One region of the Aggregatibacter sp. HMT-949 genome, then DNA from elsewhere that is predicted to be linked to it. Evidence: riboswitches for the same ligand, from Rfam matches in the RefSeq annotation. Region 1 holds a riboswitch; the other holds the start of a gene.
The links. Region 1 has a riboswitch for thiamine pyrophosphate ahead of AB3F25_RS08085 (ABC transporter substrate-binding protein). Riboswitches for the same ligand answer to the same signal wherever they lie in the genome.

Region 1 (15,307 bases):
CAATATAAGGCGGCAGCGGCATATGGCCGATTTGTTGCAACGCGTTTAGCAGCGTACCGGATTTGTCGGCTAATTCCACTTCAAACAACGCGCCGTGACGGGCATTCATTATTGCTTTAACGCCGTTGTTTTCGCCGAGCTTGTCTTCGCCTAAAAATAATTCGGCACCTGCTTTCGGTGCTTTGGAAGAACGAATATGCGCCAGAAAACGCTGCTCATCCAACATCCGCTCCACCAGCACTTCGATTTTACCGCCGCTGGCTTTACGTCCAAACATACGTGCGGGAATCACCCGTGTGTCGTTGAAAATTAACAAATCACCTTCGTTAATCAAGTCGAGCACATCGGTAAAAGTACGATGGAAAAGTTCGCCGGTTTCGCCATTTAATTGCAATAGTCGGCAAGAAGAACGATCTTCTTTCGGATAACGGGCGATCAGTTCATCCGGCAAATCAAAATAAAAATCGGAAACACGCATAATATTTTTACACTTAAGGAAATTTTAAGGGGAAACGCGACATTTCCCCTTACTGCTATAAAATCATTTTCACTAACTTATCCGCTTGAATGCGGGCGAATTTTTTCAGTAATTTTTGCACCGGTTCCGGATACTGAGAAAGCTCTTCAAGCTCGGAATAATGCTTTAACACGGTGGTATGTTGGCGAATATGTTGCAATTCTTTGGCAACTTGCGGCCGTAATTCGTGCTGCGGATCACGAATCAACAAACCGTTTTCCGCATCCAAACGCCAAGCGCGCGGATTCAAATTATTACCGGTGAGTAAAATATAATCATTATCCACCCACACGCCTTTTAAATGATAGGTATTGTCGCCGTCTTTCCATAAGCGAACGCAAAGCTGACCGCGTTCGATTTCGCCTTCAAATTTTTCGCAAAAACGACGCAAATTACTTTCGTATAAATAAGGCAAAGCGCCCGCCATTTTGAAGGGCTGTGTCGGCGGAATGTAAAAATCATTCGCCACCTTGTCACCCACGATAATTTCCACTTGCTTGCCCTGCTCCAACAACGCCGCGATTTTTTGTTGCAAGGTGCGCGGAAAATTAAAATACGGCGTGCAAATAATCAAATTTTGTTGCGTTTTCAGGAACAATTTTTTGATTACTTGATTGAGTTCGTTGCCCGATGCGCCCAAACCAAATAACGGCGAAACACTTAAAACGTCGGAACATTCGCCCGCATTTGGCAAATTGTATTCGGCGTGGTTGGCCAGATTTTTACGATACGCACGAATCGCCGCACGAATTTCCTTAGTCCGCGGGCGATTACCAACATCAAGCGGGAACACCGCATTGAAATCCAATAAATAGTCGTTGATAAAATTCACCATCGCATCCGCCAGCACCGCATTGGTAATTTTTTGGTAGCGGTCGTAACGATATTTGTCCTGTTGTTGCAAATACACATTATTAATGCTGGCGCCGCTATACAGCACGCTGTCGTCAAACACGAAACCTTTGACATGCAACACGCCGAACACTTCGCGCGTATTAATCGGCACACCGAAAAACATATTCGGATCGTCAGGCAGTTGGTAGGTTTGACGTTGCTCGCAATACCAATCGGCATTAGTGGCCGATTTTTCAGCGCCCAATAAATTGCGCTGGGCACGATGCCAATCCACTAAAATTTTTACATCCAAATCCGGGTGTCGTTGCTTCGCCCGATAGATTTCGTCCAAAATTTCTTGCCCCGCATCGTCTTTTTGCCAGTAAAGTGCGGTGATATAAATGCGTTTTTTGGCATTTCGAATCAATTCAATAATCTGCGTTTTAAATTCGGCCGGGCTGAACAAAAATTCCACTTGCGTTTTTTCTAACGGCAAAAAAGGCAAGTTTCGGATGTTTTGCTCGGCACGTTTGAATTTATTGATTAACATAATTTATCTCTGCAATTTCTATCAGCCATTTTAAGAATGGGCTAGTTTACAATATTTCCCCGGCAGATTGACAGAAAAAAGCTTTTTTTTCGTCACAATGCCGAATGAATTTTCGCCGTTTTCGACTAATTCTTGTCCGGCAAATCTTTTCCACAACGCAGTCCGCAACATTCCTTCGAACCTTCAAATGAGCACCGCATTGAAAGCCCTACCGAAGCGTCCCAATGCGCGCTGAAAGGTCGCCAAATCAACCACGCGTTGAACATAAGACGGCAGAAAACCTTTTCGTTATGGCGGGGCTTCAATGCGGTGCTCTACGACGAGCTCGCGGCGGCGGACATCGATGCGCTACCGATTGAACGCGCAAAACATTTGGGGGCGCAAAGCAAAAGATCTATACTATGCCCGTTTGTTATTTCACTCGGAGTTTTTATGCCGGAACGTTCTACCAATATTACCACTCACGATCCTTTCGGCAGCCTGCTCGGTTACGCACCGGGTGGCGTTGCCATTTATTCTTCCGATTACACCACGGCCGACGAAGCAGAGTTTCCCGATGATGCCGCCTTTCGCAGTTATTTAGGACGCGAATATATGGGCTACAAATGGCAATGTGTGGAATTTGCGCGCCGTTATTTATATCTCAATCACGGCATGGTGTTTACCGACGTGGGCATGGCCTATGAAATTTTTTCGTTGCGTTTTCTGCGCCAAGTGACGAACGACGCCTTGTTACCGTTGCAAGCTTTTGCCAACGGTAGCAAACGCAAACCCGAAGCCGGTGCGCTTTTGATTTGGCAAGAAGGTGGTGAATTTAAACATACCGGTCACGTAGCAATTATCACCGAAGTATTAGACGATAAAATCCGCATCGCCGAGCAAAATGTGATTCACTCACGTCTGCCGAGCGGGCAACAATGGACGCGCGAGCTGCCAATGCGGTGCTCAAACGGTTATCTGTTGCAAGATACCTTCGACGATACGGAAATTTTAGGCTGGATGATTCAAACCGCGGATACGCAATACAGCCTGCCACGGCCGACGCCAAAACCGGAAGATTTGGTGATTAAAGCAGGACATATTGAAAATAAAGGTCAATTTGAAGGCCATTGGCTAGATGAATCGAAGCCGTTCGACGCCGCTTACGTGAAAGCGATGCACGGCCATCGCGTCAGCCGTTCGGATCAATATCGTTATTTCGCCATTTCCGAAAACGCTCAACATGAACTGATTCGTGCCACCAACGAACTGCATTTAATGTATTTACACGCCACCGACAAAGTGCTGCAAGACGATAAATTACTGCAATATTTCAATATTCCTAAACTACTTTGGCCGCGCTTGCGTTTGTCTTGGCAGAATCGTCGTTATCAAACCATCACCGGCCGTTTGGATTTTTGTCTGGACGAGCGTGGACTAAAAGTGTACGAATATAATGCGGATTCCGCATCTTGCCACGCCGAGGCCGGCGAAATAATGAATCGTTGGGCACAACAGGCGGGACTTAAGCTAGGAGAAAACCCTGGTGAAGGTTTGCGCAATGCCTTGGCGGATTGTTGGCAACACAGCCGCGCCAGCAAATTAGTGCATATTTTGCAAGATCACGACGATGAAGAAGATTATCACGCGCTGTTTATGCACCAAGCACTACTCCAAGGCGGCTTTCAAGCAAAAATTATTCACGGCACGGAAGGGCTGCATTGGGATAATCGCGGTCGCTTGTTGGACGATGAAAACCACCAAATCCAAAGCGTGTGGAAAACTTGGGCGTGGGAAACCATGTTGGAGCAATTGCGCGAAGACGCGACAGGACAAGAAGTGGCGCCGCCGATTCGGACCGGCTATGCGGAAGATAAAGTGCGCCTAATCGACGTTTTGTTGCGGCCCGAAGTACAAGTTTACGAACCACTTTGGACGGCGATTCCAAGCAATAAAGCGATTTTGCCGGTGTTGTGGTCGTTATTCCCGAATCATCGTTATTTGTTGGAAGCGAGTTTCGAACTGACACCGGAATTAATCAAAAACGGTTACGCGCAAAAACCGATTGCCGGCCGCCGCGGCGACAACGTGAAATTATTCGGCGATGACAATTTGGTGTTAAATAGCACGGATGGACGTTTCGGCAAACAAGAAAACATTTACCAACAGCTTTGGTGTTTACCGAAAGTGGAAGATCAATATTTACAAATCTGCACTTTTACCGTTGGCGGGCATTACGGCGGCAGTTGTTTACGTTCCGACCCAAGCCGGGTGATTATGGGCGACAGCGATATGCAACCGCTGCGTGTATTGTCGGAAAAGGATTTTCAAACCAAATAAATTCTCTAACTCAATGCGGTGCTGATTAGCCACTTCAGCGCTTTCATTTCTCACCTTGCAGCCACAAAAAACCGCAGGTTTTCACCTGCGGTTTTCGTTTGTTCGTGTAAACAAAGTGCGACAAGGAAACCGCACTTTTTTCACCGAATGAAAGATTAAAGATAGTAATGGCCTAAATAGTTTAATTTTTCATCAAGTTTTAACACAAGTGGTTGGCCGGTCGGGATTTCAAAATCCATAATTTCCGCGTCGGAAATGCCGATGATGTGTTTTGCCAAAGCGCGTAAGGAATTGCCGTGCGCGACCACCAATGCACGTTTGCCGGCGAGTAAGGCCGGAGCAATTTGATCTTCCCAGAATGGGAGGGCGCGCTCTAAGGTTAATTTTAAGTTTTCAGCATTCGGTACGATGTCTTTTGGTAAGTTGGCGTAACGACGGTCATTATGGGCGGAATTCGGATCTGCCGGGTCTAAATCCGGTGGGGAGATGTCGTAAGAACGGCGCCAGATGTGCACTTGTTCGTCACCGTATTGTTCAGCGGTGGCTTTTTTGTCCAAACCTTGTAGCGCGCCGTAGTGACGTTCATTCAAGCGCCAGTTTTTCACTTGTGGAATCCATAATTGGTGAGATTCTTCCAATACAATGTTACAGGTTTTGATGGCGCGGGTGAGGACGGAGGTGAAGGCAATGTCAAATTCATAGCCGGCTTCGAATAATTTTTTACCGGCCGCCTTGGCTTCTTCCACGCCGCGTTCAGTAAGATTGACGTCGCGCCAGCCGGTGAATAGGTTTTTTGCGTTCCATTCACTGAAACCATGACGAATAAAGACTAATTCCATAGGATTCTCCTTGTTGTAGGTAAATTAAAAACGCGCATTTTATAGCAAAAAAAACCACCATGTTAAAGCGAAAAGGCGGCATTTCCTGATCTTTCGCAAAAATCCGTGGGAAACTTTTTCGCCTTTTGACAAATATGATAAGATTCGCGCAATTTTGTGAATGGGGACGGGTTATGTCGCGGTTTGCCTTATATGGGAAAATATCTATCGTGACCGCGCTTTTGTGTGGCACTATTTCAGGCTATGCGCCGACGGGCGAGGCCGCCGATCTCAATCAAATTCAACAACAAATCAAGCAACAAGAATCCAAACTTGCCGAGCAAAAACGCGCACAAGCCAAATTACAATCCACGCTGAAAAATCAAGAAAGTAAAATCAATTCTGTGGCGGGTGAACTGCGCGATACCGAACTGAGCCTGCAAGAAATTCGCAAGCAAATCGCCGAGGCAGACGGGCAAATCAAACAACTTGAGAAAAAAGAACGCGAGCAAAAAGCCAAGCTAGCAAGACAAATGGATGCGATTTATCGTTCCGGTTTGAATCCTTCCGTGTTGCAACGAATGTTTTCCGAGGATGCTCAAAAAGCGGCGCGAATGAAAGTGTATTATGAACATTTAAACCGCGTACGCATTGAGACGATTGAAAATATTAACGCTACGCAAGCGCAAATCGCCAAACAAAAAGAAGAGATTTTAAGCCGTCAACAAAGTCATAAAGCGCAGCTTTCAACGCAAAAAAAACAGCAACAGGAATTAGAAAAAGCGCAGCGCGAGCGTCAATCAACGTTAAACGAAATCAATAAAAATATCGATAAAGATCAAAATAAACTAACCACTTTGCGCGCTAACGAAGCCGCCTTGCGACAAGAGATTCAGCGGGCAGAACAAACGGTGCGAGCGCAAGAACAACAAGAACGTGAGGCCTTGGCACAGCGCAAACAAGCGGAAGAAAAACGCACCGCCAAACCTTATCAACCGACAGAACAAGAACGTCGCTTGATTAACAGCGCTAACGGCTTAGGCGCGGCAGCGCGGCAATATCAAAAACCGGTAAGCGGTTCCACGCTGTATTCGTTTGGCTCCACACAAGCGGGCGAAGCGCGTTGGAAAGGCATGGTAATCGCGGCACCGCGGGGTACACCGGTACGCGCCATCACCGGCGGGCGGGTAATTTTAGCCGGGCAATTAAATGGGTATGACTATATGGTGATCGTTAAACATGGCGACAGCGATTTGAGTCTGTACGGTTTTAATCAAGCGGTATTTGTGCAAGCAGGGCAACTGGTCTCCGCCGGGCAAACCATCGCGCAAGTGGGTGATAGCGGCGAAGTTTCGCGTCCGGCGCTTTATTTCGGCATCAGCCGCAAGGGCGTGCCGGTGAACCCGGCGGGGTGGATTAAATAATGTTCGGCTTACTGAAAAACGCGCGCAAAAATCTGCTTGTTTTTTCCGCCGCGCTTTATTCCTCATTAACTTTCGCGCAACATAAACTCGCCATCGTAATTGACGATGTGGGGTATCATCCAAAACAAGATGTGGCAATTTTGGCAATGCCGCGCGAGATTTCCGTCGCCATTATTCCCGCCGCGCCTTACGCTGCGGCACGCGACCGCGAAGCCTTTGCGCAAGGGCGCGATATTTTGATTCATATGCCGATGCAACCCGTGAGTTCAATAAAAATTGAATCCGGCGGCTTGCATTTGGGTATGTCGGCAGAACAGGTGACGAATCGTATACAAACGGCGAGAAATATCGTGCCGCACGCCATTGGAATGAATAATCATATGGGGAGCGCCGCCACAGCAGACAACCTATTGATGAGTCATTTAATGAACGCGTTGCGCGCGCAGCATTTATTTTTCCTCGATAGTCGCACCAGCGGCAAATCCGTAGCGGGCAGAATCGGACGCGAACAAGGCGTACGCGTGCTCGAACGTCATATTTTTTTAGACGACAGTAATGAACCGGCTGATGTACAACATCAATTCCAAGCCGCCCTTCAATACGCACGCAAGCGTGGCACGGCCATCGTGATCGGCCATCCACGGCCGAATACCGTTGCGGTGCTGCAACAAGGTTTAGCTAATTTACCGGCGGATATACAGTTAGTCGGAATAGGCAGTTTATGGCGCGACGAAGCTTTCGTGCCGAGCAAACCCTTTATCTTGATTTTCAACGATATTCCGGCGCCAACCTCGGTCACCCCCTTTGAACCGGTGCCATTGCTGCGTGGCGTACCGCGTTGAGGTTGCCCGATAGCACCGCATTGAAGCCTTGCGGGACAAGGGTTCAATGCGGTGCTCAAATCGATCTTCGCCTTCAGCATTTTTTAAAGACAAAAAGATACGGTCGGAAAACTCACGAATTTCCGACCGTACATTTTTATTTTGAACCGCATTAACGGCCGTTATATTCGAAATATAACACCGTAGCCGCGACGCGGGAATGGACGTTAAGTTTGCGCAATAAATTGCGAATGTGCACTTTTACGGTTTCTTCCGAAATAAATAATTGTCCGGCAATTTGTTTGTTCGATAACCCGGTGGCGATTAAACGTAATACGTCCATTTCGCGCTCCGTTAAAGAATCCATCGGATCTTGGCAATGTTCGCGTTCAAGCAGCAAATTTTTAATCGAATCGCTTAAAATCACTTCGCCTTGCGCAATGGCTTTAAGTTGTTCGAGCAAGGTATCCGGCTCGGTGTCTTTGAGTAAATAACCGTCTGCACCGGCATCCATCAAGGCGAAAATATCATTTTTCGCATCGGATACGGTGAGAATCACAATGCGCGCGTCCACCCCTTCGGCCCGTAAGCCTTTTAATGTATCTAACCCCGAAAGTCCTTTCATGTTCAGATCTAAAATGATCAAATCCGGTGATGTTTGCAATGCAACGGAAATCCCTTCCGCACCGCCGCCAACGTCGGCAATCACTTCAAAGTTATCGTCCAATTCCACAAGCTGCTTAATGCCGCGACGCATTAGCGGGTGATCGTCTATCAATAAGACTTTCAATGTTTCTTGCATATTCCCCCCCCCTAGGCGAAGATTTGACGAAAAAATCGCGTTATTTTAACGAGATTTTAACGATCTTCCAATGTAAAAAATGATGAAAGTTGATTTAGCACATTAATTCCCGATGAGAAAACTCGGATTAAACGGCTTTGCGTTGATATTTAAACGGTAAAATCTGCACGCGACCTTGCGGACAACGTTGAATTTGGTAAAACTGCGGATAATTGAAATTGCGCGACTCGATGTGATACGGATTCTCGCCGCCTTCCAAGCACGAGGCCTGATAAAGTCGGTTAATTTCGCGTACTTTCTGGTCTTTCGAACCGTCGCAATGGCGATAAATTTCCAAGTGATTAGCTTCGTTTAACAGATAGACATTGAAGCTGTCGTCTTTGTTATCTTCAAAGAAAAATTGTAAGAAACCTTCGCTAGCGAAGTGATCAATTTCCGGCGGATATCGACGATCCGGTGCGGGAAGCTCGTCTTTTTCTTCCACCGGACTTTGCAGCACGTCATCAAAATCTGCTGCATTTTGCGCGTCACTATCCACTTCTTGCAAACTGATGCCGCGATCTTCGAAAAAGAATTGCCAGTTTTTACCGGCCACGCGTAAACGCGGTGTATGGCACGCTTGGCTGTCACCCAATTGAATACTGATGCAACGATTAACCAAAGCACTCACTAGGCTACGTAAAGCGCGCCGATAATGTTGGCTATAACAAAAAACCTGTACGGAACGCGGACTGCCAGCACCACGATAAATTTTATTGGAAAGCACTTTTAAGGCCATCAAAATCGCATGCGGCCCCTCAAAATGCAGGGTGCGAATTTCGTTCCATATATTGCGATAAGTGAAATCAATGCTACCGACTAAATTTTGTTCGAGCGGACCGAAACTAAACAAATCACTGGCGGAAAGCTGGGCTTTCAATTCAGTTAAATGGGCGGTGGGATCTACCGTTAAATTCACCGCAATGACGATATTGCGAATTTCACAAGGTGTCGCCAGGGCACCGCTGTCGGCTGCGGTAATGGCGCGCGAAAAAGATAAGCGCAGATCCGCCACAAAATTACGTAAGGTTTCGATACTGACGGTTTGACTGAATAAATACAGCTCGGTTTCGGCGGTAAGTAAGCGGTTGAAATACGCCCAAGCTACCAATTTATTCAAGCTCTCGCTGTATTCGATGACACGATTTTCCGAGAACATCATCGCGCTCGGCGGTTGATTAATCAGATACCAACCGTCTTTAAAATGTTTGTTGCCACGTACTTCTAAGAAACTGATGTGGCGTTCCGACAAATCGCGAGAAATTTGCGTATTAAGCAAAATCACTTTGCCGGGCAACGCTTCAAATGCGGTGTAAAGTTTACGCGTAAGAATGTTAATATCTTGCGGTGCTACACGGGAATGAATTTTGTGTTTACGCGCAAAATTGACCAAATTGTGATAACTCAGCATCAGGAATTTCACCAAATTCTCATGACTTTCCTTCACTCGTTTAATTTTCCAAAATGGACGACGATTGAGTTCGCGAATGGTATCGTCACTCCAACCCCATTCTTGCGCCAAAATTTGCAAATAATTGGTGCGCCAGTTATGAATTTGGCATAGTGCCAAATCTTCGGTGGCTTTTACATAAAAACAACAGCGCACAAAATCCAATCGTTTAAATTCGGCAAGTTCGGTTAAATAATCCGTCACTTTGGCAAGCATAGCGATATACGGATCAAAATGATGAGACGGCGTGGTGTTGCCGGCAAACAGATCTTCTTTGAATTGGCAAGCAATCAAACGAGTATTCGGATATTCTTTGGAATAGGCTTCCAACAGTAAAATTTTCAGCACCGATTTATAAGGCGAATCAATTCCTTTATAAAGCTGCCAAAGACTGGCACCAAAATATTCATTGGCTGAAAACTGCCCTAATCCACCGAAATCCACCCAATCCTGCGGGTTGATTTCGCCGTTTTCGAGGGCTTTTTGCACTTCGCTTTCGTAATCCGTTTCCTTTTCCACCCAAAAATGCAGCCACAATAGCGGGTTGCCTGCAAGACGAACGGCAGAGCGATAAAACTCGTCCAACAACAACATATATTGCGCTGAACCGCTATTTTCGTTCGTGATCGGGTCAGCGTAACGATCATTGCGAAAACGTTGTTGATCGACTAAATAAAAATGAATTTCCACATCGAATTGCAGCGCCCATTCTTCGATTTGGCGTGCTTTTTGCGTTAATAAATCGCGCTGTGTATCGTTTAAGTCTTCACGACAACAAATCCAAGTGTCCATATCCGAACTGCTGGTTTGGCTAATCGAGCCGAAACTGCCCATTACGTACAAACCTAAAATCGGCGGTTTGGCCGTATAAAATTGCCGTTTGAAAGCATCGTAATGAGCGGGATATTCGCCCTTAAGAAAACGTTGTTGATAATCCGACAATGAAAAATGTGCGACGCCGCAAGGCGCTTTCACCACATAACCGGGCAAACTTGGATGATTTAATTGAAAAAGTAGCGGGAGCAAAAACAAAACCTGTTGGAAACCGTCACCGGAACCGAGCAACGCGCGTTCCAAACGGCGTCGATCTAACATTTCCACACATTTTCTCGCTCGATTAAGATCGTGTTTCAAGCGACATCCTTATCGGATGGAAAAAATTGGCGTTACTCTACCACTTGCGGGCGCAAAAGCAAAGCACGACGCCCAATCCGTGCGCAATTTGCGATATCCTGCGCCCTATTTTGAACAATTGATTTTATTACGCTGATTTCTTTTGCGCCGATTTCCGCGCGAGCCTGTCGACCAAATCCAGCACTTTCGGTTAGGTATTCGCCACTTTCTGCACGCCGATGATGTTGTGCCCCTTAGCACTGCTGATTTCCACCAAGTTCGCCAACAGCACCGCATTGAATGCTATGCAAATCACGCTTTTTTTCTGTTTAGTTCTGACTTTATCCGTTCGCTCTCGGTGTTAACGTAGCTCATCACCGAGAATTCCAAACAAGGTAGTAAAAATCACTTTTTTATAAAAACTCGACAATAATCCATAACAAATAGTTGAATAAAAAGTGGTTTGTATTGATAACTTTGGAAAAAAATAAATCCTATGTTAAGCACAAAATAAAGCGATTTTTTAATGTTGTTCTGCGCGTGTTGAAATGCCTTTTAAGGCTTCGCATTCGGTAACATCATTTTTTTCACATTGCATTAAAGGGAAGAGAAAACGTTCAATTTCTTGCAATTTAGCAATTTTTTCTTGTATATCTTGATAATGCTTTTGCACCAACATATTAACAGGGACGCATTCGCCTTTTTGTTGTTGATAAAGCTCAGTAAAACGAGCGGTTTCTTCCACACTGAAACCAAGTTCACGGCAAGCTTTAATAAAATTAAGTAAAACAACGGTATCTTGCGTATAAAGACGATAGCCGTTTGCCGCTCGAATGGGAGCAGGAAGTAAACCAATTTTTTCATAAAACCGTATGGTTTCCGGTGTGGAGTGGGTTTGTTCGCAAAGGTTTTTAATTTGTAAATAATTTTTCATTTTCTTTGACCTTGTTGTTAGTACAGGGTTTAAAGTGCATTCATCTTAATGAATAAGGAGAAAAAATGAAAGATTGTTGTTCTTCTCATCATTGTGAAACAGCTGTTTCACAATATTATCGCTATATTTTATGGACAGTATTTGCCATTAACTTTGGAATGTTTTTGGTAGAAATCATCAGTGGCGTAAACGCCGACTCTGCCTCGTTATTGGCGGATTCGTTGGATTTTCTAGGCGACGCTAGCAATTATGGAATTAGCTTGTTTGTGCTTTCAATGGCGTTATCAGTACGTGCAAAAGCGTCTTTACTCAAAGGCTACACGATGGCAATTTTCGGTGTATGGGTGCTAGGCTCAAGTGCGTATTTATGGTGGCTAGGCAGTTTGCCAAGTTATCATAAAATGAGCTTAATCGGCATACTTGCCTTGGTCGCAAACGTCATTTCCGCCTTATTACTTTACAAATACCGCGAAGGTGATAGTAATATGCGCGGCGTATGGATTTGTTCGCGTAACGATGCGATTGGTAATTTACTGGTTATTGCTGCGGCAGGTGCAGTGTATTTTACCCAATCCAACTTACCCGATTTACTCGTGGCAACCGTGATGGGTGGATTAAACATAAGTGGGGCCGTAGCAGTAATCCATCAAGCCCAAAGTGAATTGAAAGTGAACTAAAAACTGCGTTTGTCGCCAACAGCACCGCATTGGTGTCTGTTTCAATGCGGTGCTGTTGGTGATGGTCACCGTTCCCTGTTAAAACGACGCTCAGTGTAATCTTTCAAGGTTTTTTGTCATTGGACGTCGGGCGGAAAAACACTATAATGCCGCCTTTTTCGGAGGCTTAATGTTTTTTGTTTATCTTCTGCTTGCTTTGGCGGCGGGCACCGCATTGGCGTCGCAATCTGCTATTAATACCCAATTGGCTAAAGCGGTGGGCGGCGAACCGCTCGTCGCGACCTTCATTTCTTTTGCCGTCGGCACCATTTTGTTATTTATTATCGCGCTGTTTAAAACGGATTTATGGGCCGGATTGAGTGAAATTCCGCAGCAGCCTTGGTGGAAATTGTTGGGCGGCGTGCTCGGTGCAGGCGTGGTATTCAGCACCGTTTTATTAGCGCCCAAACTCGGCATTACCGCCATGCTATTTTTTATTATTATCGGTCAACTGCTTTCCGCCGCCACGATCGATCACTTTGGCTTAATCGGTATGCCGGTGCGTGAAATAAACCTTGTTAAACTTATCGGTTTGATGATTGTCGCCTTCGGCCTGATATTCTATTTCTTCGGCGATAAAGTCATCGCATTGCTGAAAAGTTAAAGCGATCGATTTGCCAAAACAGAAGCCGCCTAGACACCAATACAATCGGAATATTTCCCGTTTGAGATTGCGCTTTCCAATTCAACTGACGATGCGGCATAGAAATTATGCCCTCTTTGCTGAAAAGCATTGTCGCTTATGTCATTGGAAAGAAACCTGTGCGTAAAATAAGGCTTCAATGCGGTGCTCTGCGGAGGATCCAATTTCCTTTATCTTTTGGCTGCTCTTAGATGCATCAAAATGTCTCTCAAACTCGTCTTATCCGTTTACAAATCCGTAACAAACGCCTATAGTAACGCCCGTTAGTCGGGGTGCTCGGTTGCGCAAACAATCGGGCTGAGAAATACCCGTGAACCTGATACAGTTAGCACTGACGTAGGAAACTAATGCACTTCACTCTGCTTTTCCAGGGCTTATTTCAAGCCATTTTCCCCCGTTTAGCTGTTAGCCGGTATTGTTTTTCAATCTGATCTCACTAAGGATTAAATCAATGTCCAAGCTTTCTAAAAATCGCTCAAAAACATCATTAAAAACGGCCGCATTTTGCCTGCTCCCAATGCTTTTTTATACACAAGGTGCCCAGGCGGAAGGCAAACTGACCATTTATTGCAGCGTGCAAAATGTCACGTGTGAAAAAGTCACCCAACGTTTTGCCGAAAAATATAAGGTCGATGCGAAATTCGTACGCAACAGCACCGGCGCTGTGCTTGGCAAAATCAAAGCGGAAAAAGACAACCCGCAGGCAGACGTCTGGTTTGGCGGTACCTTTGAACCTCACTTACAAGCTGCCGATCAAGGCTTACTCGCCTCCTATCGTTCGCCATTACAAAAAGACATCATGCCGCAATTTAAAAAATTAATGGACGAACGGGGTGATTACACCTCAATCATTTATTTGATGGAAGTCGCCATCGGTGTGAACACGGAGAAATTAAAACAGCTGAATATTCCTGAACCCAAATGCTTTACCGACTTACTCAAGCCCGAATTCAAAAACCTAATCCAATACGCCGATCCGCGCGTTTCCGGCACCGGCTATTCATTACTCACCACACTGGTTCAACTTTGGGGTGAAGAAAAAGCCTTTGATTACTTGAAAAAACTCAATACTAATGTGGCGCAATATTCCAAAAGCGGATTGGCAACCGGTAATTTAGCCACCGGTGAAGTGGCTGTTGACATATCCTTTATGCACAGCTATGTACGTGAAAAAGACAAAGGCGCACCGGTAAAAGGCATTTTGCCTTGCGAAGGTGTCGGCTACACATTGGGCGCAGTCAGTATCATCAAAGGCGCACGCAATCTTGAAAACGCTAAACATTTTGTGGATTTCGTCCTCGACACCGAAGCGCAAGAAATCCCATGGCGGGAATCCGATTCTTACCAAATCCCAACCAATATTCACGCCAAAGCCTCCCCTAAAGCCAGTGATCCGACCAAACTCAATTTATTGGACATTGACTTCATCCGCTTCGGCGCCGATGTAGAAAGTAAACGGTTAATTGAACGTTGGGTTGAGGCAGTAAGAGGAGAAAATAACTAAGATAAGATATAAAGCGAAAGCTCACAAATGGCGCAACAGAATTTTGGCAACAAACAGAATTGAGCCGGCTTTCGGGAAATATTGGAAAAACAAAATAGGACCGCATTGAAGTGCGGTCCTATCTCGTTTCGTTTAGTTTTCTTTCGGCAAACGCAGTAAGGCGTAAATAAACCCGCCCCAAATCACGCCGAGGGCGATAATCATCATAATTATTGCACTGCTACTCATTCTATTCTCCTTTGCTTTCCAACGTTAATTTGGTTTCGCTTTTCCATTTTAAACGGGAAAGAATAAACGCCACCACAAGCAAGCTTACGGCCATCCCCCAGCCAAAGATATTTACGAACCAACTCGGGTAGCCTTCGTAACCTTCGGCAAACACTTTCGCGCCTTCGCTAAACAACATAAACGCCAAAATGCCGGTGGTAAGAACGATACATAAACGCCAGAAGAAGCCGACTTTAAAAGAAGACGTTTCGTTTAAGTGATCGCCCAATAAACCTAATTTTTCGTTCGCCACAATCGCAATTAATGACACAAATGCCACAGCGACGATACCGAAATAGTTCACGAATTTATCGAATACATCCAGCATCGGTAAGCCGGTAGTAGTGCCGAATAAAATTACCGAAAGCAACATCATCGGTACGCCCACAATGAAGGTAACTTTTGCACGACGAATGCGGAGCTTATCTTGAATAGCGGAAATAATCACTTCAATCACCGAAATGAATGAAGTCAAAGCTGCAAAAGTTAAAGAACCGAAGAACAACACGCCTAACACTTCGCCGAAAGGCGCTTTGTTAATGATGGTCGGGAAGGC
Region 2 (15,307 bases), 480 kb from region 1:
GGTAGTCGATGACGAATCAATGGACGACATTATTTTAGCATCGGACGTGATCATGGTCGCTCGCGGTGATTTAGGCGTGGAAATCGGCGATCCTGAATTGGTAGGCGTGCAGAAAAAATTAATCCGTCGTTCGCGTCAGTTAAACCGCGCGGTAATTACCGCGACACAAATGATGGAATCTATGATCAGTAATCCGATGCCGACTCGTGCGGAAGTGATGGACGTAGCCAATGCGGTGCTGGATGGCACAGATGCGGTAATGCTTTCGGCCGAAACGGCTGCCGGTCAATATCCGGCTGAAACCGTCGCAGCGATGGCGCGCGTGTGTTTAGGCGCGGAAAAAATGCCAAGTATTAATGTTTCCCGTCACCGTATGGACAAAGAGTTCGGCGATATCGAAGAAGCGGTAGCCATGTCGGCAATGTATTCCGCAAACCATATGAAAGGCGTTGCGGCGATTATTACATTGACACATACCGGGCGCACCGCATTGTTAATGTCCCGCATCAGCTCGGGTTTACCGATTTTTGCCTTATCCCGCAACCAAGAAACGTTAAATCTTTGTTCTTTATACCGTGGCGTGACACCGGTATTCAGCGATGCGGAAACGCGCAGTGCAAGCGGCGCGCAAGAAGCGGTGCAATTATTAAAAGAAAAAGGTTACTTAAATTCAGGTGATTTGGTGTTATTAACGCAAGGAGATGAGTCAATCAAGCATACGAATGTATGCCGTGTGCTTATCGTTGAATAATCACGAAAAAATAAAAAACGGTGGATTTTTCCACCGTTTTTTATTTTTACTTTCAGTGCAACAAAAACGATTAAAAGCTCAGTCCAAATCGACCGTAGTTTTCGCTTAAACCGCCCCCTCATTTGCGGTATCATAAGCACCAATTCTTTTGTATCTTAAAATTCTTATGGCATCTCAACCGCAAATCAAATCATCCGACAAACAAACCACACAAGTGAGCGTTCCGCCTCATTCTCTTGAAGCCGAGCAAGCCGTGTTGGGCGGCATTATGTTAAGCAATCAGCATTGGGACGGTATTGCCGAACGTGTAATTGCGGAGGATTTTTACACTTTTGCTCACCGTGCAATTTTCCAGGCCATGGAAGATTTAATACGTAACCGGTCACCGATCGATCTCATCACTTTGGATCAAGCTTTAAAAAATAAAGGTATCAGCGAAGAAGTAGGCGGTTTTGCTTATCTTGCCGAACTTTCCAACAATACACCAAATGCGATTAATATTTTGGCTTATGCCGACATCGTGCGTGAAAAAGCGATTCTGCGCGAATTGATTTCTGTAGGCAACCGCATTGCGGAAAACAGTTACTCACCGAAAGGGCAAGACATCAAACTGATTTTGGACGAAGCCGAACGTGAAGTGTTCGCCATTGCGGAGAAACGCAGCACTTCCGGCGAAGGCCCACAAAACGTGATTAGCGTGTTGCAAAGCACCATCGAACGGATTGATGCTTTAAGCAAATTGAAAAATAATTCCGGTGTGACCGGCGTTACCACCGGTTTTACGGATCTTGACCGAAAAACGGCAGGTTTACAGCCTTCGGATTTAATTATCGTCGCTGCGCGTCCGTCCATGGGAAAAACCACCTTTGCCATGAATCTGTGTGAAAATGCGATGATGGCAAGCGATAAACCGGTATTGGTGTTCAGTTTAGAAATGCCTGCCGAACAAATTATGATGCGTATGATTGCTTCATTGGCGCGCGTGGATCAAACCAAAATCCGTACCGGTCAAGGCTTAGACGAAATTGAATGGAACAAAATCAGTAGCATATTCGGTATGTTTAAGCAGAAAAATAACCTTTACATTGACGATTCTTCCGGATTAACACCGACCGAGCTGCGTTCCCGCGCCAGACGGGTTTATCGTGAAAATAACGGGTTAAGTTTAATCATGGTGGATTATCTTCAATTAATGCGCGCCCCAGCATTTTCCGATAACCGAACCTTGGAAATTGCGGAAATTTCCCGTTCACTGAAAGCGCTCGCGAAGGAGTTGGAAGTGCCTGTCATCGCCCTTTCCCAGTTAAATCGCACTTTGGAGCAACGCGCTGATAAGCGTCCGGTAAATTCGGATTTACGTGAATCCGGCTCTATCGAGCAAGATGCTGACTTGATTATGTTTATTTATCGCGACGAAGTTTATAACGACAATTCGGAAGATAAAGGCGTGGCGGAAATTATTATCGGTAAACAACGTAACGGCCCGATTGGTCGCGTGCGTTTGAAATTTAACGGGCAATTTTCGCGTTTTGACAATCTCGCTGAACAACGCGAATATCATGATTATTAAGGAAAAATAATGAACGTAAAACCGGCGACCGCGAAAATTAGCTCGCGCGCCTTAAAACATAATTTGGACGTGATTAAACAAAAAGCGCCGAATAGTAAAATTATTGCCGTAGTAAAAGCGAATGCTTATGGTCATGGCGTAGTGTTTGTGGCCTCTACTTTAGAAAAAAACGTGGATTGCTTCGGTGTGGCGCGTTTGGAAGAGGCGCTAGCGTTGCGTTCTAACGGCATTACCAAGCCGATTCTATTATTGGAAGGCTTTTTTAACGAAAAAGATCTGCCAATTTTAGCGGTGAATAATATCGAAACCATCGTGCATAATCGTGAACAACTTGAAGCGTTAAAGCGCGCGGATGTGACCGGTCCGATTAAAGTGTGGCTGAAAATTGATACAGGCATGCATCGTTTAGGTGTTTCTTTGGAGGAAGTGGATACATTTTATCAAGAGTTGAAAAGACTTCCGCAAGTGCAACCGCATTTCGGCTTCGTCAGCCATTTCAGCCGCGCGGACGAACTTGAATCCGATTACACGTCGTTACAAATTCAACGTTTTTTATGCGCAACGCAAGACAAACCGGGCGAGCGCAGTATCGCCGCATCGGGCGGTATTTTATTTTGGCCGCAATCTCATTTGGACTGGGTGCGCCCCGGCATTATTATGTACGGCATTTCGCCGACGGATACCATTGGTAGCGAATTCGGTTTAACGCCGGTAATGAATTTGACTTCTTCATTAATCGCCGTGCGCCATCATAAAAAAGGCGAGCCGGTCGGCTACGGCGGTATATGGAGCAGCCCGCGCGACACTAAAATTGGCGTGGTTGCCATCGGCTACGGCGATGGTTATCCGCGTGATGCGGCGGAAGGCACTCCGGTGTATTTAAACGGCAGAATTGTGCCGATCGTTGGGCGCGTGTCTATGGATATGCTCACTGTTGATTTAGGGCCGGACAGTCAAGATCAAGTAGGCGATGAAGTGATTTTATGGGGTAAGGAATTGCCTATTGAAACCGTCGCTAAATACACCGGAGTTTTAAGTTACGAATTGATTACAAAATTAACGCCGCGTGTTATAAACGAATACGTGGATTAACCGCGCGATTTTATAATGCAATGAATTTCGTTCCAGATGCAAAGCTATCGCAATAACGAGGCAGAAATTTAATGAAGCTACAAAATAGCACCGCATTGAACACTCAAAATAGCACCGCATTGAACACTCAAAATAGCACCGCATTGAACGCTCAAAATCGCACCGCATTGAACATTCAAAATAGCACCGCATTGAACATTCAAAACAGCACCGCATTGAACACTCAAAACAGCACCGCACTGAGCATTCAAAACAGCACCGCATTGAATGCTTAAATGCGCACAGGGCCACAACATTTATTTTATCTAACGGAAGGAAACATTATGAAAAATATCAACCCAACCAGCACGAATGCGTGGAAAGCGCTTGAAATTCATCAAACTGAATTGGCTAATGTCAGTATTCAAGATTTATTCCGACAAGAAAAAGATCGTTTCAAGAATTATTCTTTAACCTTTGATAACCAAATTTTGGTGGATTTTTCCAAAAATAATCTGACCCGAGAAACCCTCGGCTTGTTGCGTCAGCTCACTGAAGAATGTGGCTTGACACAAGCCAAAGAAGCCATGTTCAATGGGGAAAAAATTAACCGCACGGAAAATCGTGCCGTATTACATACTGCACTTCGTAATCGTGCCAATACGCCGGTTTTCGTGGATGGCAAAGATGTGATGCCGGAAGTCAATGCGGTATTGGCAAAAATGAAATCTTTTTGTGAGCGTGTGATTTCCGGTGAATGGAAAGGTTATACCGGCAAAGCCATTACCGATGTGATCAATATCGGTATCGGCGGTTCTGATCTTGGGCCTTACATGGTAACCGAAGCGTTGCGTCCGTATAAAAATCATTTAACCATGCACTTTGTGTCTAACGTGGACGGCACTCACATTGCGGAAACCCTGAAAAAAGTGAATCCGGAAACGACGCTGGTTTTAGTTGCCTCCAAAACATTTACTACGCAAGAAACTATGACCAACGCTAATTCCGCACGTGATTGGTTCTTAGCAACGGCAAAAGATGAAAAACACGTGGCAAAACACTTTGCAGCGCTTTCAACCAACGCGAAAGAAGTGGAAAAATTCGGTATCGATACCAACAATATGTTCGGTTTCTGGGATTGGGTCGGCGGTCGTTATTCTTTGTGGTCGGCTATCGGTTTATCTATTGCCCTTTCTATCGGTTTTGAAAACTTTGAAGCCTTATTAAGCGGTGCCCATGAAATGGATAAACACTTCCGCCATGCGCCATTGGAACAAAATATTCCGACCACGCTGGCTTTAGTAGGCTTGTGGAACACTAACTTCTTGGGCGCACAAACGGAAGCGATTTTACCGTACGACCAATATTTACACCGTTTTGCCGCTTATTTCCAACAAGGCAATATGGAATCTAACGGAAAATACGTTGATCGCAACGGCAAAGTGATCGACAACTACCAAACCGGCCCGATTATTTGGGGCGAGCCGGGCACGAACGGTCAGCACGCGTTCTATCAATTGATCCATCAAGGCACCACATTGATTCCTTGTGATTTTATCGCGCCGGCACAAAGCCATAATCCGTTGTCCGATCATCACAACAAATTGCTGTCCAACTTCTTCGCGCAAACGGAAGCGTTGGCATTCGGCAAAAGCAAAGAACAAGTGGAAGCCGAATTTTTGAAAGCGGGCAAAACGCTGACGGAAGTGGAAGAGATTGTGCCATTTAAAGTATTCACCGGTAATAAACCGACTAATTCCATTTTGTTGCAAAAAATTACTCCATTTAGTTTGGGCGCATTGATTGCCATGTACGAACATAAAATTTTCGTACAAGGCGTGTTGTTCAACATTTATAGCTTCGATCAATGGGGCGTGGAATTGGGCAAACAACTTGCCAACCGAATTCTGCCTGAATTGCTGAACGACGAAAAAGTGGAAAGCCACGACAGCTCAACCAATGGCTTGATTAATCAATTCAAAGCCTGGCGTTAAAGGGCTAAACAAAAAAATACGGTCAATACGACCGTATTTTTTTATACCGATTTCACCTGATTTAAACAGCCGATGCTGACTAAAATCAGCACTACCGCCAGATAAAACACTGAATGATAATGCCAGATTTCCGCAATTGCGCCGGCAATCGGGCCGCCGATAATCCAACTTGCCTTGGAGGCGTTGCTAAATAGCGTGGTGGCGCTACCCATCTGATTCGGCATTAAATCTTGGAAATACAGCATACCGATAGTGGCGACAATGCCGATGAGCACCGCATTGAAGCCTTGTAAAATCAGCAATTGCCAAGTTTGTGTGGCGAAGAGCATGCCTATATAAAAGATGAAGCCGGCGAACATCGCCAACAACATGAGTGATTTTTTGCCGAAATATTGGGTTAAATAGCCCGCAATAATCATCACCGGGATTTCAAGTCCCGCTGCGGTTCCCATCAATGTGCCGGCCAATTCTTTGTCTAGATGCAATTCATTAATCACAAATAACGGCATATTAATCAAATACATACTGTTGCACGTCCACAATAACAAATTGGCGATGAACAAATAAATCACGCTTTGGCGCGGCGCTGTATTGGCTAAAACTTGCAATTTTTGCGCCGCGCGTTGAGGCGAGATTTTCGGCAATAAACGACTCACCCCAGCACATAACAAAAATGCCGAGCCGGCCACCAGATACATATAATCGAACCCCCAGTTTAGGGCGATAAAAAACGATAGCGGCGGCCCCACAATCCAGGCTAACGATATTTGGGTGCGCATAATGGTGGTGAACATTACTGCTTCTTTACCGTTGCTTTCCGCATATTCGCGCGCGAGGGCGAAAGATTGTGGATTCGACGCCGAACCCAAACCGAGCAAGGTGGTGCCGAGCAAAATCAAGACGTAATAATTGCGGTTATAAGCGAATAGCAGGCATCCGGTAACAGCGATAAGGCAACAATAAATCATGATTTTACGGCGATCATCATGACGATCGGAATATTTCGCTAAAATCTGACTTAAGATAATGCCGATGATCGCATTGGCAGAGTAAAACAGTCCGACGAAAAATGGTGAAGCGTTAATTTCTTGCGACAGAAATAAACTCAATGTCGGCGTTTGGAAAGCGGAGGCGATGCCGGTGAGGAAGGCGATCAAAAGGAAATTGAAAGCGATGAGATTTTGAGGTGTTTTGTTTTTTATCATAATAACGGTAATTAGATTATTTGGTTTTATTTACATTCGGCTCGCCTAATGGGAGGCGTACACGAGAGGGCAAAATAGCACCGCATTGGAGGCTTGTGCGACGGGGCTCCAATGCGGTGCTATTTGAGCCGTTCAGCGTTACCGTTCGGCTGAAGATAAAACTTCTAACAATGCTTGCACCGGATGTTTTAACGTTACCTGTTCATAACGTTTTACTTGACTGCGGCAGGAATAGCCGGTCGCGAGGCAAAAGCGCGAGTCTTTTCCGTGCAATTTTTTGCTCCAGGAAAGATCGTAAATATCACGGCTCATGGTTTGGTTTTGCACCTCATGACCGAATACGCCCGCCATACCGCAGCAGCCGACTTTTTCTACCGTTAATTGTTGCCCGAATCGGGTAAAAATTTGTTGCCATTCTTTCGGACTGTTTGGCATACATGCGGATTCCGTGCAATGCGGGAATAAATACCATTCAAAAGCATGGTCGGTTTTTAGCGCATTTTTTAAGCGCTCAAGCAGGGCCGTATCTTGCAATTGTTGGGTGAGCCATTCGTGCGCGGTTAACACGTGAAAATTGCCGCGTTTTTCTTGTAGCGCTTCTTTATATTCATCACGATAAGACAACACGATGGCGGGATCCACGCCGACGAGCGGTAAACCCAATTTCGCCACACGGTTGAGAAATTCCGCTTGGGTTGCGGCGGTTTTGCTGAAGCGAGTTAAGAAACCTTTGATGTGCATCGCTTTGCCGTTCGGTTTAAACGGTAGCACGATAGGTTTGAAACCGAGTTTTTGGGCAAGCACGACGAAATCACGTACCACTTTAGCGTCGTAGTAAGAGGTGTAAGGATCTTGCACGATGAAAATCATGTCTTGTTTGAGCACCGCATTGAGACCTTCTAATTCCTCAAGAGATTGGCCTTGATAGCCGATTTCCACCAGTTGTTGTTGTAAATTTGGTTGCGAAAGTAAAGGCAAATCCGTCATCCCGAGAATTTTTTCCACAACCGTTTGGGTCGCTTTCAGCTTGGTAAAATAATTGAAAAATTTTGCCTGTTTCGCCATATAAGGTGCCGCGATTTCTAAATTTGCCACGATGTGATCTTTTGCCGGACGCAAATAGCGGCTGTGATAAAAATGGAAGAATTTGGCGCGAAAACTCGGCACGTCGATTTTAATCGGACATTGGCTGGCGCAGGCTTTGCAGGCGAGACAGGTGTCCATTGCGGCTTTGACTTCGTGAGAAAAATCGTATTCGCCACGCCATTTTTGTACGCTGTTGCGAATTCGTTCGACCAATGTGCTAAGTGTGATTTCCGTTTTTTGGAACGCTAACTGTTCCGGTGACACATTTTCATTTGCTAGCAAACGTAGCCATTCGCGAATCATTGCCGCTCGTCCTTTGGGCGAAAAGACGCGGTTTTTACTCACTTTCATGGAGGGACACATAATGCTGTGCTGATCGAAGTTAAAGCACAAACCGTTGCCGTTACAATTCATCGCACCTTTAAATTCGTCGCGTATTTGAATCGGAATTTGGCGATCGTTATCAGCGCGCATCGGCGAAAGAATTGAATAAAGCGCCTCTTGAGAATTTAATGGCGTACAGATTTTGCCCGGATTAAGGCGATTGTTCGGATCAAACAAGGTTTTGATGTAGCGCAGTTCATGCCACAATTCCGGCGTGAAGAATTTTTCGCCATAATGTGAACGCATGCCTTTGCCGTGTTCGCCCCACAGCAAACCGCCGTATTTAGCGGTGAGTTCGGCTACCTCATCGGAAATACGTTTGAACAGTTTGACTTGTTCTTTATCACATAAATCCAGTGCCGGGCGCACGTGCAACACGCCTGCATCGACGTGGCCGAACATTCCATATTGTAAATTGTGGCTATCTAGCAGGGCGCGAAATTCGCTGATGTAATCGGCCAGATGCTGCGGTGGTACGCAAGTGTCTTCCACGAATGGAATCGGTTTAGCCGCACCTTTGGCGTTGCCGAGTAAGCCCACGGCTTTTTTGCGCATGGCGTAAATACGTTCGATAGACGGCAAATCGGAACAAACTTGATAGCCGATAATCAAATCTTGCCGTTGTGCGATTTTTTCATCCAGCGCACGACAAAGTGTGTTCACTTGGCGTTCGATTTTTTCTTTATTGTTGCCGGCATATTCCACAATGTTAAGGCCTAAAATCGGATTGCTTTCATCTTCGGTTAAAAGTTCGTTGACGGAGTGCCAAATGATGTCTTGTTTGGCGAGGTTAAGCACCTTTGAGTCAATCGTTTCGACAGACAACGCATTGGCTTTCACCATAAATGGCGCGTTGCGTAACGCCGCATCAAAGGAACTGTATTTAATGTTAATTAGCGTGCGATATTGCGGAATCGGCAAAAGATTGAGTTTGGCTTCGCAAATAAAAGCAAGGGAGCCTTCGGAGCCGGTAAGAATGCGTGTGAGGTTAAATTCGCTTTCGTCTTCGTTGAAGACATTTTTGAGATCGTAACCGGTGAGAAAGCGGTTGAGTTGCGGTAAATCATTAATAATGGCAGCGCGTTTTTTTTGGCAACGTTGCGCGATTTCTTGATGAAGTTTTTTGCTGCTTTGATTTAAGTCAAGCGTGTCAATGTTTTCTAAAACGTCGGCAGAATCAAGTGCACGGGTATCCAAAATATCGCCGTTCATTAACACCGAGCGTAGGGCCAATACATGATTGGAGGTTTTGCCATATTGTAATGAGCCTTGGCCGGACGCATCGGTATTAATCATTCCGCCTAAGGTGGCGCGGTTACTGGTGGAAAGTTCCGGTGCAAAGAATAGACCGTGCGGCTTTAAAAATTGGTTGAGTTGGTCTTTCACTACGCCGGCTTGCACACGCACCCAACGTTCTTCTTTGTTGAGTTCTAAAATCGTCGTCATATGACGTGACAAATCGACAATAATGTTGTTATTAATTGATTGGCCGTTGGTGCCGGTGCCACCGCCGCGCGGGGTAAAGGTGAGCGATTGAAATTCCGGACGATTCGCCAGCTTGCTTAAGCGCACTACATCCGCCACATTTTTGGGGAACAAAATCGCTTGCGGTAGTTGTTGATACACGCTGTTATCGGTGGCAAGACTTAAGCGATCGGCATAACTCGTGGCGATATCGCCTTCAAAATGCTGTTTTTTAAGTTCATTGAGATAATGTTGAACGGTTGCGTCCGATTGCGGAACGTTGGAAAGACGGGGTAGCATGATATTACTCACAAGAATTTAGTAGAAATAATGAGAAAAAATGATATATGAAGCGACGGACAATGTCGATTTTAAGAAAAAAGAATCAAAGTAAATGTGTGAAAAAATACTGAATAATCGTTTATATTATGTATTATTTGATTATAAAATAGCCAGAGGAGGCAAAAAAACTTTGACCTTTGGGATTTTTGTAGCATAATGACGGTACTTTTGAACGTTCCTTTGGCGATACAAAGGAATTGAATTTGTCAAAAGGATGAATAGGGCAAATTCAAAACCCTAGTTAAGCAAACGTTTAGTGCGTAACTTTATGAAAAAGTTCACAATAAACGAGGAAACTTTTCTTACTTACCAATCGATGACTAACTAAATAGAGGACATCAAAATGAAAAAAACTGCAATCGCATTAGTAGTTGCCGGTTTAGCCGCAGCTTCTGTAGCTCAAGCAGCTCCGCAAGAAAATACTTTCTATGCGGGTTTTAAAGCTGGTCAAGCTTCTTTCCACGATGGTATCAAATCAAATACCGATGGTTATAACGCACATAGCCAAGAGTTTGGTACAGGTTATCACCGTAACTCATTCACTTACGGTGTATTCGGCGGTTACCAAATTTTAAATCGTGATAACTTCGGTTTAGCAACTGAATTAGGTTACGATGACTTTGGTCGTGTTAAATATACTCGTAATGATTTAACTTCATTCAAACATACTAACCATGGTGCTCACTTAAGCTTAAAAGGTAGCTACAACCTTGGTGGTTTAGTTTCTAGCTTAGATGGTTTGGATCTTTACGGTAAAGCCGGTGTTGCATTAGTTCGTTCTGACTACAAAGTTTATGACAACGGCAATCGTGATCATGCCGAAGGTCGTCATAGTTTACGTACTTCCGGTTTATTCGCAGCTGGTTTCGAATACGCATTGCCTTCATTACCAGAGTTAGCATTGCGTGTTGAATATCAATGGTTAACTCGTGTAGGTAAATTCCGCACTCAAGAAACTGCAGATAGCTCTGTAGATTATAACCCATGGATCGGTTCTATCAACGCTGGTTTATCTTACCGTTTCGGTCAAGGTGCTGCGCCAGTTGTTGCACCTGAAGTTGTAAGCAAAACTTTCAACTTAAACTCTGATGTAACTTTTGCTTTCGGTAAAGCAAACTTAAAACCAGAAGCTAAAACTACTTTAGATGGTATTTACGGTGAAATCGCACAAATCAACAACTCTAAAGTTGCTGTGGCTGGTTACACTGACCGTATCGGTTCCGATGCATCTAACTTAAAACTTTCACAACGTCGTGCAGATACCGTAGCTAACTACTTAGTATCTAAAGGTGTGGCTGCGCAAAATATCTCTGCAACTGGTTACGGTAAAGCGAACCCAGTTACTGGTGCAACTTGTGACGCGGTTAAAGGTCGTAAAGCGCTTATCGCTTGTTTAGCACCGGATCGTCGTGTTGAAATCGCAGTTAATGGTACTAAATAATAGTTTAATTTAGTTTCCTTTAGCGGATTAAATGGAGAAAGACCTAAACTTTGGTTTAGGTCTTTTTTTTGTTTTTTACGGTATATTTAAAAAAGAAGCTTTAGCGCTCTAAATTAGCACCGCATTGGAAGTTTATTTGCATTTCCATATCGTGACGGAAAATATAAATCTGACATTATTACTCTGGCTTTACCTTGCTCTGTTTATTACTTGTGCTACAATGCGCAGCATGTTTTATTCATGGGAAACATTATGGAAACTTTAGATAAAATTAAAAAACAAATTAGCGAAAATCCGATTTTAATTTATATGAAAGGATCGCCGAAATTGCCTTCTTGCGGGTTTTCTGCGCGTGCGGTCGAAGCCCTAATGAACTGCAAAGTACCTTTTGGTTATGTGGATATTCTTCAGCATCCTGATATTCGCGCGGAATTGCCCGCCTACGCAAATTGGCCAACTTTTCCCCAATTATGGGTTGATGGGGAATTAATTGGTGGTTGTGATATTATTTTAGAAATGTATCAAGCTGGCGAATTACAAACTTTATTAAGCGAAACGGCAGCAAAACATCAAGCTTAATTCATCGAATAAAACCCGCTCAAAGCGGGTTTTGTTTTACCCAAAATTCGTGAGCAGACGAACGGTTTCACACTAAAGTGCTTGTATATTTGAGTCAGTTTTTATAAACTTTCGCCCCATTAGTCGGGGTGCCAATACCGTTACGATTGGCTGAGAAATACCCGTGAACCTGAAACAGATAATGCTGGCGTAGGAAACTAATTCTTTTCATTAAGCTGTTTCGCATTTTGTAAGGACAGTACAATGAAAAAAACGTTTCCGATACTCTTCACACTTTTGGCTACAAGCGCATTTGTGCAAGCCGTTCCTCAACCGCTCACCGTTTATACTTATGATTCTTTCAGTGCCGATTGGAGTGCTGGTCCAAAAGTCAAAGCCGGGTTTGAGCAACAGTTCCCTCAATGTCAGCTAACTTACGTCGCGTTCGATAACAACGGCACGCTTTTTAACCGTGTGCGTTTAGAAGGCAAAAAAATTAAAGCTGATGTAGTGTTGGGTTTAGATCATCATCAAATCGATGAAGCGAAAAAATTGGCGATATTTGAACCCAATAAAGCGGATTTGTCCAAGTTGGTCCTGCCGTTAAAATGGGAAGACCGTATTTTCTTACCTTTTGATTTCGCTGAATACGCGTTTATTTACGATAAAAATAAACTTGCTAATCCGCCAAAAAGCTTAAAAGAACTGGTGGAACGCAAAGATTTAAAAGTACTTTATCAAGATCCGCGCACCAGTAGTATTGGGCGCGGTTTATTGCTTTGGGTGAATGCGCTTTACCCGCAAGCGGAAGCGCAAAATATCTGGAAAAACTTATCCGAACATACGGTCACTGTCACAAAAGGTTGGACAGAAGCCTACGGCGCCTTTTTGAAAGGCGAGGCCGATTTGGTATTGAGCACCAATACTTCGCCGCTTTATCATCTTTTGGCCGAACAAAAAGAAAATTATGCGGCAACGGATTTTACCGAGGGTGGTGTATTACAAATTGAAGTGGCGGCGAAAGTTGCTAATCGTAATAATGTTTGCGCTGATTATTTTCTTGACTATTTGCTTTCGCCGCAAGCCCAAGCAGATATCGCGAAAAATAACGTAATGTTGCCGGTGATTGATACGCCGATTGAAAGCCATATCGACGCGTTGAAACGTCAAACTCAAAATATGCCGGTGTTAGATACTTCAAAAGTAAGCGGCGAACAGCTTAAAACTTGGATTAATGAGTGGCAAAAAGCCCTCTCCAACTAATTGATGATGTTGTTGTTTTCTCATCCGCATTTCCGCCCGCGCCATTATCTTGGCGGAAGTGCGGTTATTTTTTTCATTCTCTTTCTTTATGTTTCGTCTTTGTCGGCGGTGTTTTCCGTAGGCGGTAGTTATTCATGGACGGCTTTCAAACAAGACGATTATTTGCATCAAATTATTGCGTTCAGTTTCCTACAGGCTTTTTTGTCTGCACTGCTTTCCGTATCAATTGGTGTGCTATTCGGTCGCGCATTTTTTTATCACTCTTTCCCCGCAAAAGCGCTGATTCGGCAACTTCTTTCGCTAACTTTTGTTTTACCGGCATTATTAACCATTTTCGGTTTGCTCGGCATTTATGGTTCCTCCGGTTGGTTAAGCCGGTTTGTTCAATTTTGTGGAATTGACTGGAAACCATCGATTTATGGTTTGAGCGGAATTTTACTCGCTCATCTTTTCTTTAATATTCCTCTTGCTGCCAGAATGACTGAACAAGCGTTGCAAGCCATTCCTTTCGAACAACACCAATTGGCGGCACAGTTAAATATCCGCGGTTGGCAATTTTTCCGTTTAATTGAATGGCCATATTTGAAAAATCAGCTTATTCCGGCTTTTACGTTGATTTTTATGCTGTGTTTCACCAGCTTTACCATTGTACTTTCTCTTGGCGGCGGGCCGCAAAACAGCACATTGGAAGTGGCGATTTATCAAGCGATTCTCTTTGAATTTGATTTTCCGAAAGCGGCAGCTTTCGCACTGATTCAATTTGCCTTCTGCGTTGTATTGTTCGGTTTGTCGCAATTTTTCGCTGAACCGCCGGAAACAACGCCTTCGCAGCATTATCTCCGGCATTTTAACTCTTCCAATGCGGTGCTAAATTTGAATGTCATTATTGTGTTCATCGGCTGTTGTTTTATTTTCACGCCACTACTGCATATTGTAATTGAAGGATTGAGTGCGCCACATTGGTCAAGTTTTTTGCAAGATCCGCAACTATGGAAAGCTTTTGGTTATTCTCTTGCCATAGCACCGAGTTCGGGCGCACTGGCTGTGTTGTTTTCTTTTGCCCTTTTGCTGTTATCTCGTCAGTTGCAATGGCTGCATTTTCCCATTCTCGCTAGCTTAATTCAAAGCGGCGGGATGACGATTTTGGCTGTTCCGACACTCATTTTGGCTGTCGGATTATTTTTGCTTTTACAGGGAATCGATTTCACCAATATTCATTTATTTTTGGTTGTGGTGATTTGTAACGCCTTAACCGCAATGCCCTTTGTGATCCGAATTTTGAATGGGCCGATGACACAAGCGATGCAATATTATGAAAAATTATGTTTGTCGCTTAATTTAAAAGGCTGGCAACGCTTTAAATTAATTGAATATCCGTTATTAAAAGCGCCGCTAAATTATGCTCTGGCACTAGCGAGCACTCTTTCGTTGGGCGATTTTACCGCGATCGCATTGTTCGGTAGTCCGGATTTTACTTCCCTGCCTCATTTGCTTTATCAACAAATCGGCCAATATCGCAGTCAAGAGGCCGCAATTACCGCATTGATTTTATTAAGTTTATGTGTCGGGTTATTTATGTTTATCGAACGCTATAAAGGACGTTATGATTAAGTTAAAACAGCTGCGTTTCGCTTATCAAAAGATGCCAATGTGCTTTGATTTGCACGTATATGCTCAAGAAAAAGTTGCCGTTATCGGCGAAAGCGGAGCCGGAAAAAGCACCTTATTAAATCTTATTGCCGGTTTCACCTATGCTGATGCAGGCGAAATTTGGCTCAACGGTGAAAATCATACTCGTAGTGCACCTTATGAACGGCCGGTTTCGATGTTATTTCAAGAAAATAATTTGTTTACGCATTTGACCGTGATGCAAAATATCGCGTTGGGGTTAAAACCGAGTTTATCATTGAACGCACAGGAAAAAAGTCAGATAGAACAGGCAGCGGAAGCGGTCAATTTACAAGATTTTTTAGCCCAAAAACCGGGCGTTCTTTCCGGCGGGCAAAAACAACGGGTTGCATTGGCGCGTTGTTTGTTGCGCGATAAGCCCATTTTATTGCTTGACGAACCTTTTTCTGCGCTCCATCCGCAATTACGAGCCGAAATGCTACAGTTGATCGACCAGTTATGTGTTGAAAAAATGTTAACCTTACTGCTTGTAACTCATCAGCCACAGGA

Region 2: it holds a riboswitch for thiamine pyrophosphate, as region 1 does, so the genes downstream of both, thiB (thiamine ABC transporter substrate binding subunit) here and AB3F25_RS08085 (ABC transporter substrate-binding protein) in region 1, are expected to answer to the same signal.

Annotation. Positions count from the first base shown of each region.
Region 1 covers NZ_CP162010.1:1,700,608-1,715,914, forward strand. The annotation lists gene queA (tRNA preQ1(34) S-adenosylmethionine ribosyltransferase-isomerase QueA) at 1-478, opposite strand, end outside; gene pssA (CDP-diacylglycerol--serine O-phosphatidyltransferase) at 534-1,901, opposite strand; gene gss (bifunctional glutathionylspermidine amidase/synthase) at 2,334-4,220, shown strand; gene AB3F25_RS08040 (2,3-diphosphoglycerate-dependent phosphoglycerate mutase) at 4,376-5,059, opposite strand; gene envC (murein hydrolase activator EnvC) at 5,233-6,462, shown strand; gene AB3F25_RS08050 (divergent polysaccharide deacetylase family protein) at 6,462-7,304, shown strand; gene AB3F25_RS08055 (LuxR C-terminal-related transcriptional regulator) at 7,456-8,085, opposite strand; gene AB3F25_RS08060 (class I adenylate cyclase) at 8,213-10,708, opposite strand; gene AB3F25_RS08065 (hypothetical protein) at 10,954-11,052, shown strand; gene AB3F25_RS08070 (MerR family transcriptional regulator) at 11,211-11,621, opposite strand; gene AB3F25_RS08075 (cation transporter) at 11,687-12,298, shown strand; gene AB3F25_RS08080 (DMT family transporter) at 12,468-12,941, shown strand; TPP riboswitch at 13,239-13,340, shown strand; gene AB3F25_RS08085 (ABC transporter substrate-binding protein) at 13,432-14,484, shown strand; gene AB3F25_RS08090 (methionine/alanine import family NSS transporter small subunit) at 14,617-14,712, opposite strand; gene AB3F25_RS08095 (sodium-dependent transporter) at 14,714-15,307, opposite strand, start outside.
Region 2 covers NZ_CP162010.1:1,218,136-1,233,442, reverse strand. The annotation lists gene pyk (pyruvate kinase) at 1-751, shown strand, start outside; gene AB3F25_RS05735 (replicative DNA helicase) at 918-2,321, shown strand; gene alr (alanine racemase) at 2,331-3,413, shown strand; gene AB3F25_RS05725 (hypothetical protein) at 3,485-3,688, shown strand; gene pgi (glucose-6-phosphate isomerase) at 3,737-5,386, shown strand; gene AB3F25_RS05715 (MFS transporter) at 5,428-6,591, opposite strand; gene AB3F25_RS05710 (FAD-binding and (Fe-S)-binding domain-containing protein) at 6,730-9,825, opposite strand; gene ompA (porin OmpA) at 10,211-11,308, shown strand; gene grxD (Grx4 family monothiol glutaredoxin) at 11,561-11,887, shown strand; TPP riboswitch at 12,002-12,100, shown strand; gene thiB (thiamine ABC transporter substrate binding subunit) at 12,131-13,129, shown strand; gene thiP (thiamine/thiamine pyrophosphate ABC transporter permease ThiP) at 13,136-14,740, shown strand; gene thiQ (thiamine ABC transporter ATP-binding protein) at 14,733-15,307, shown strand, end outside.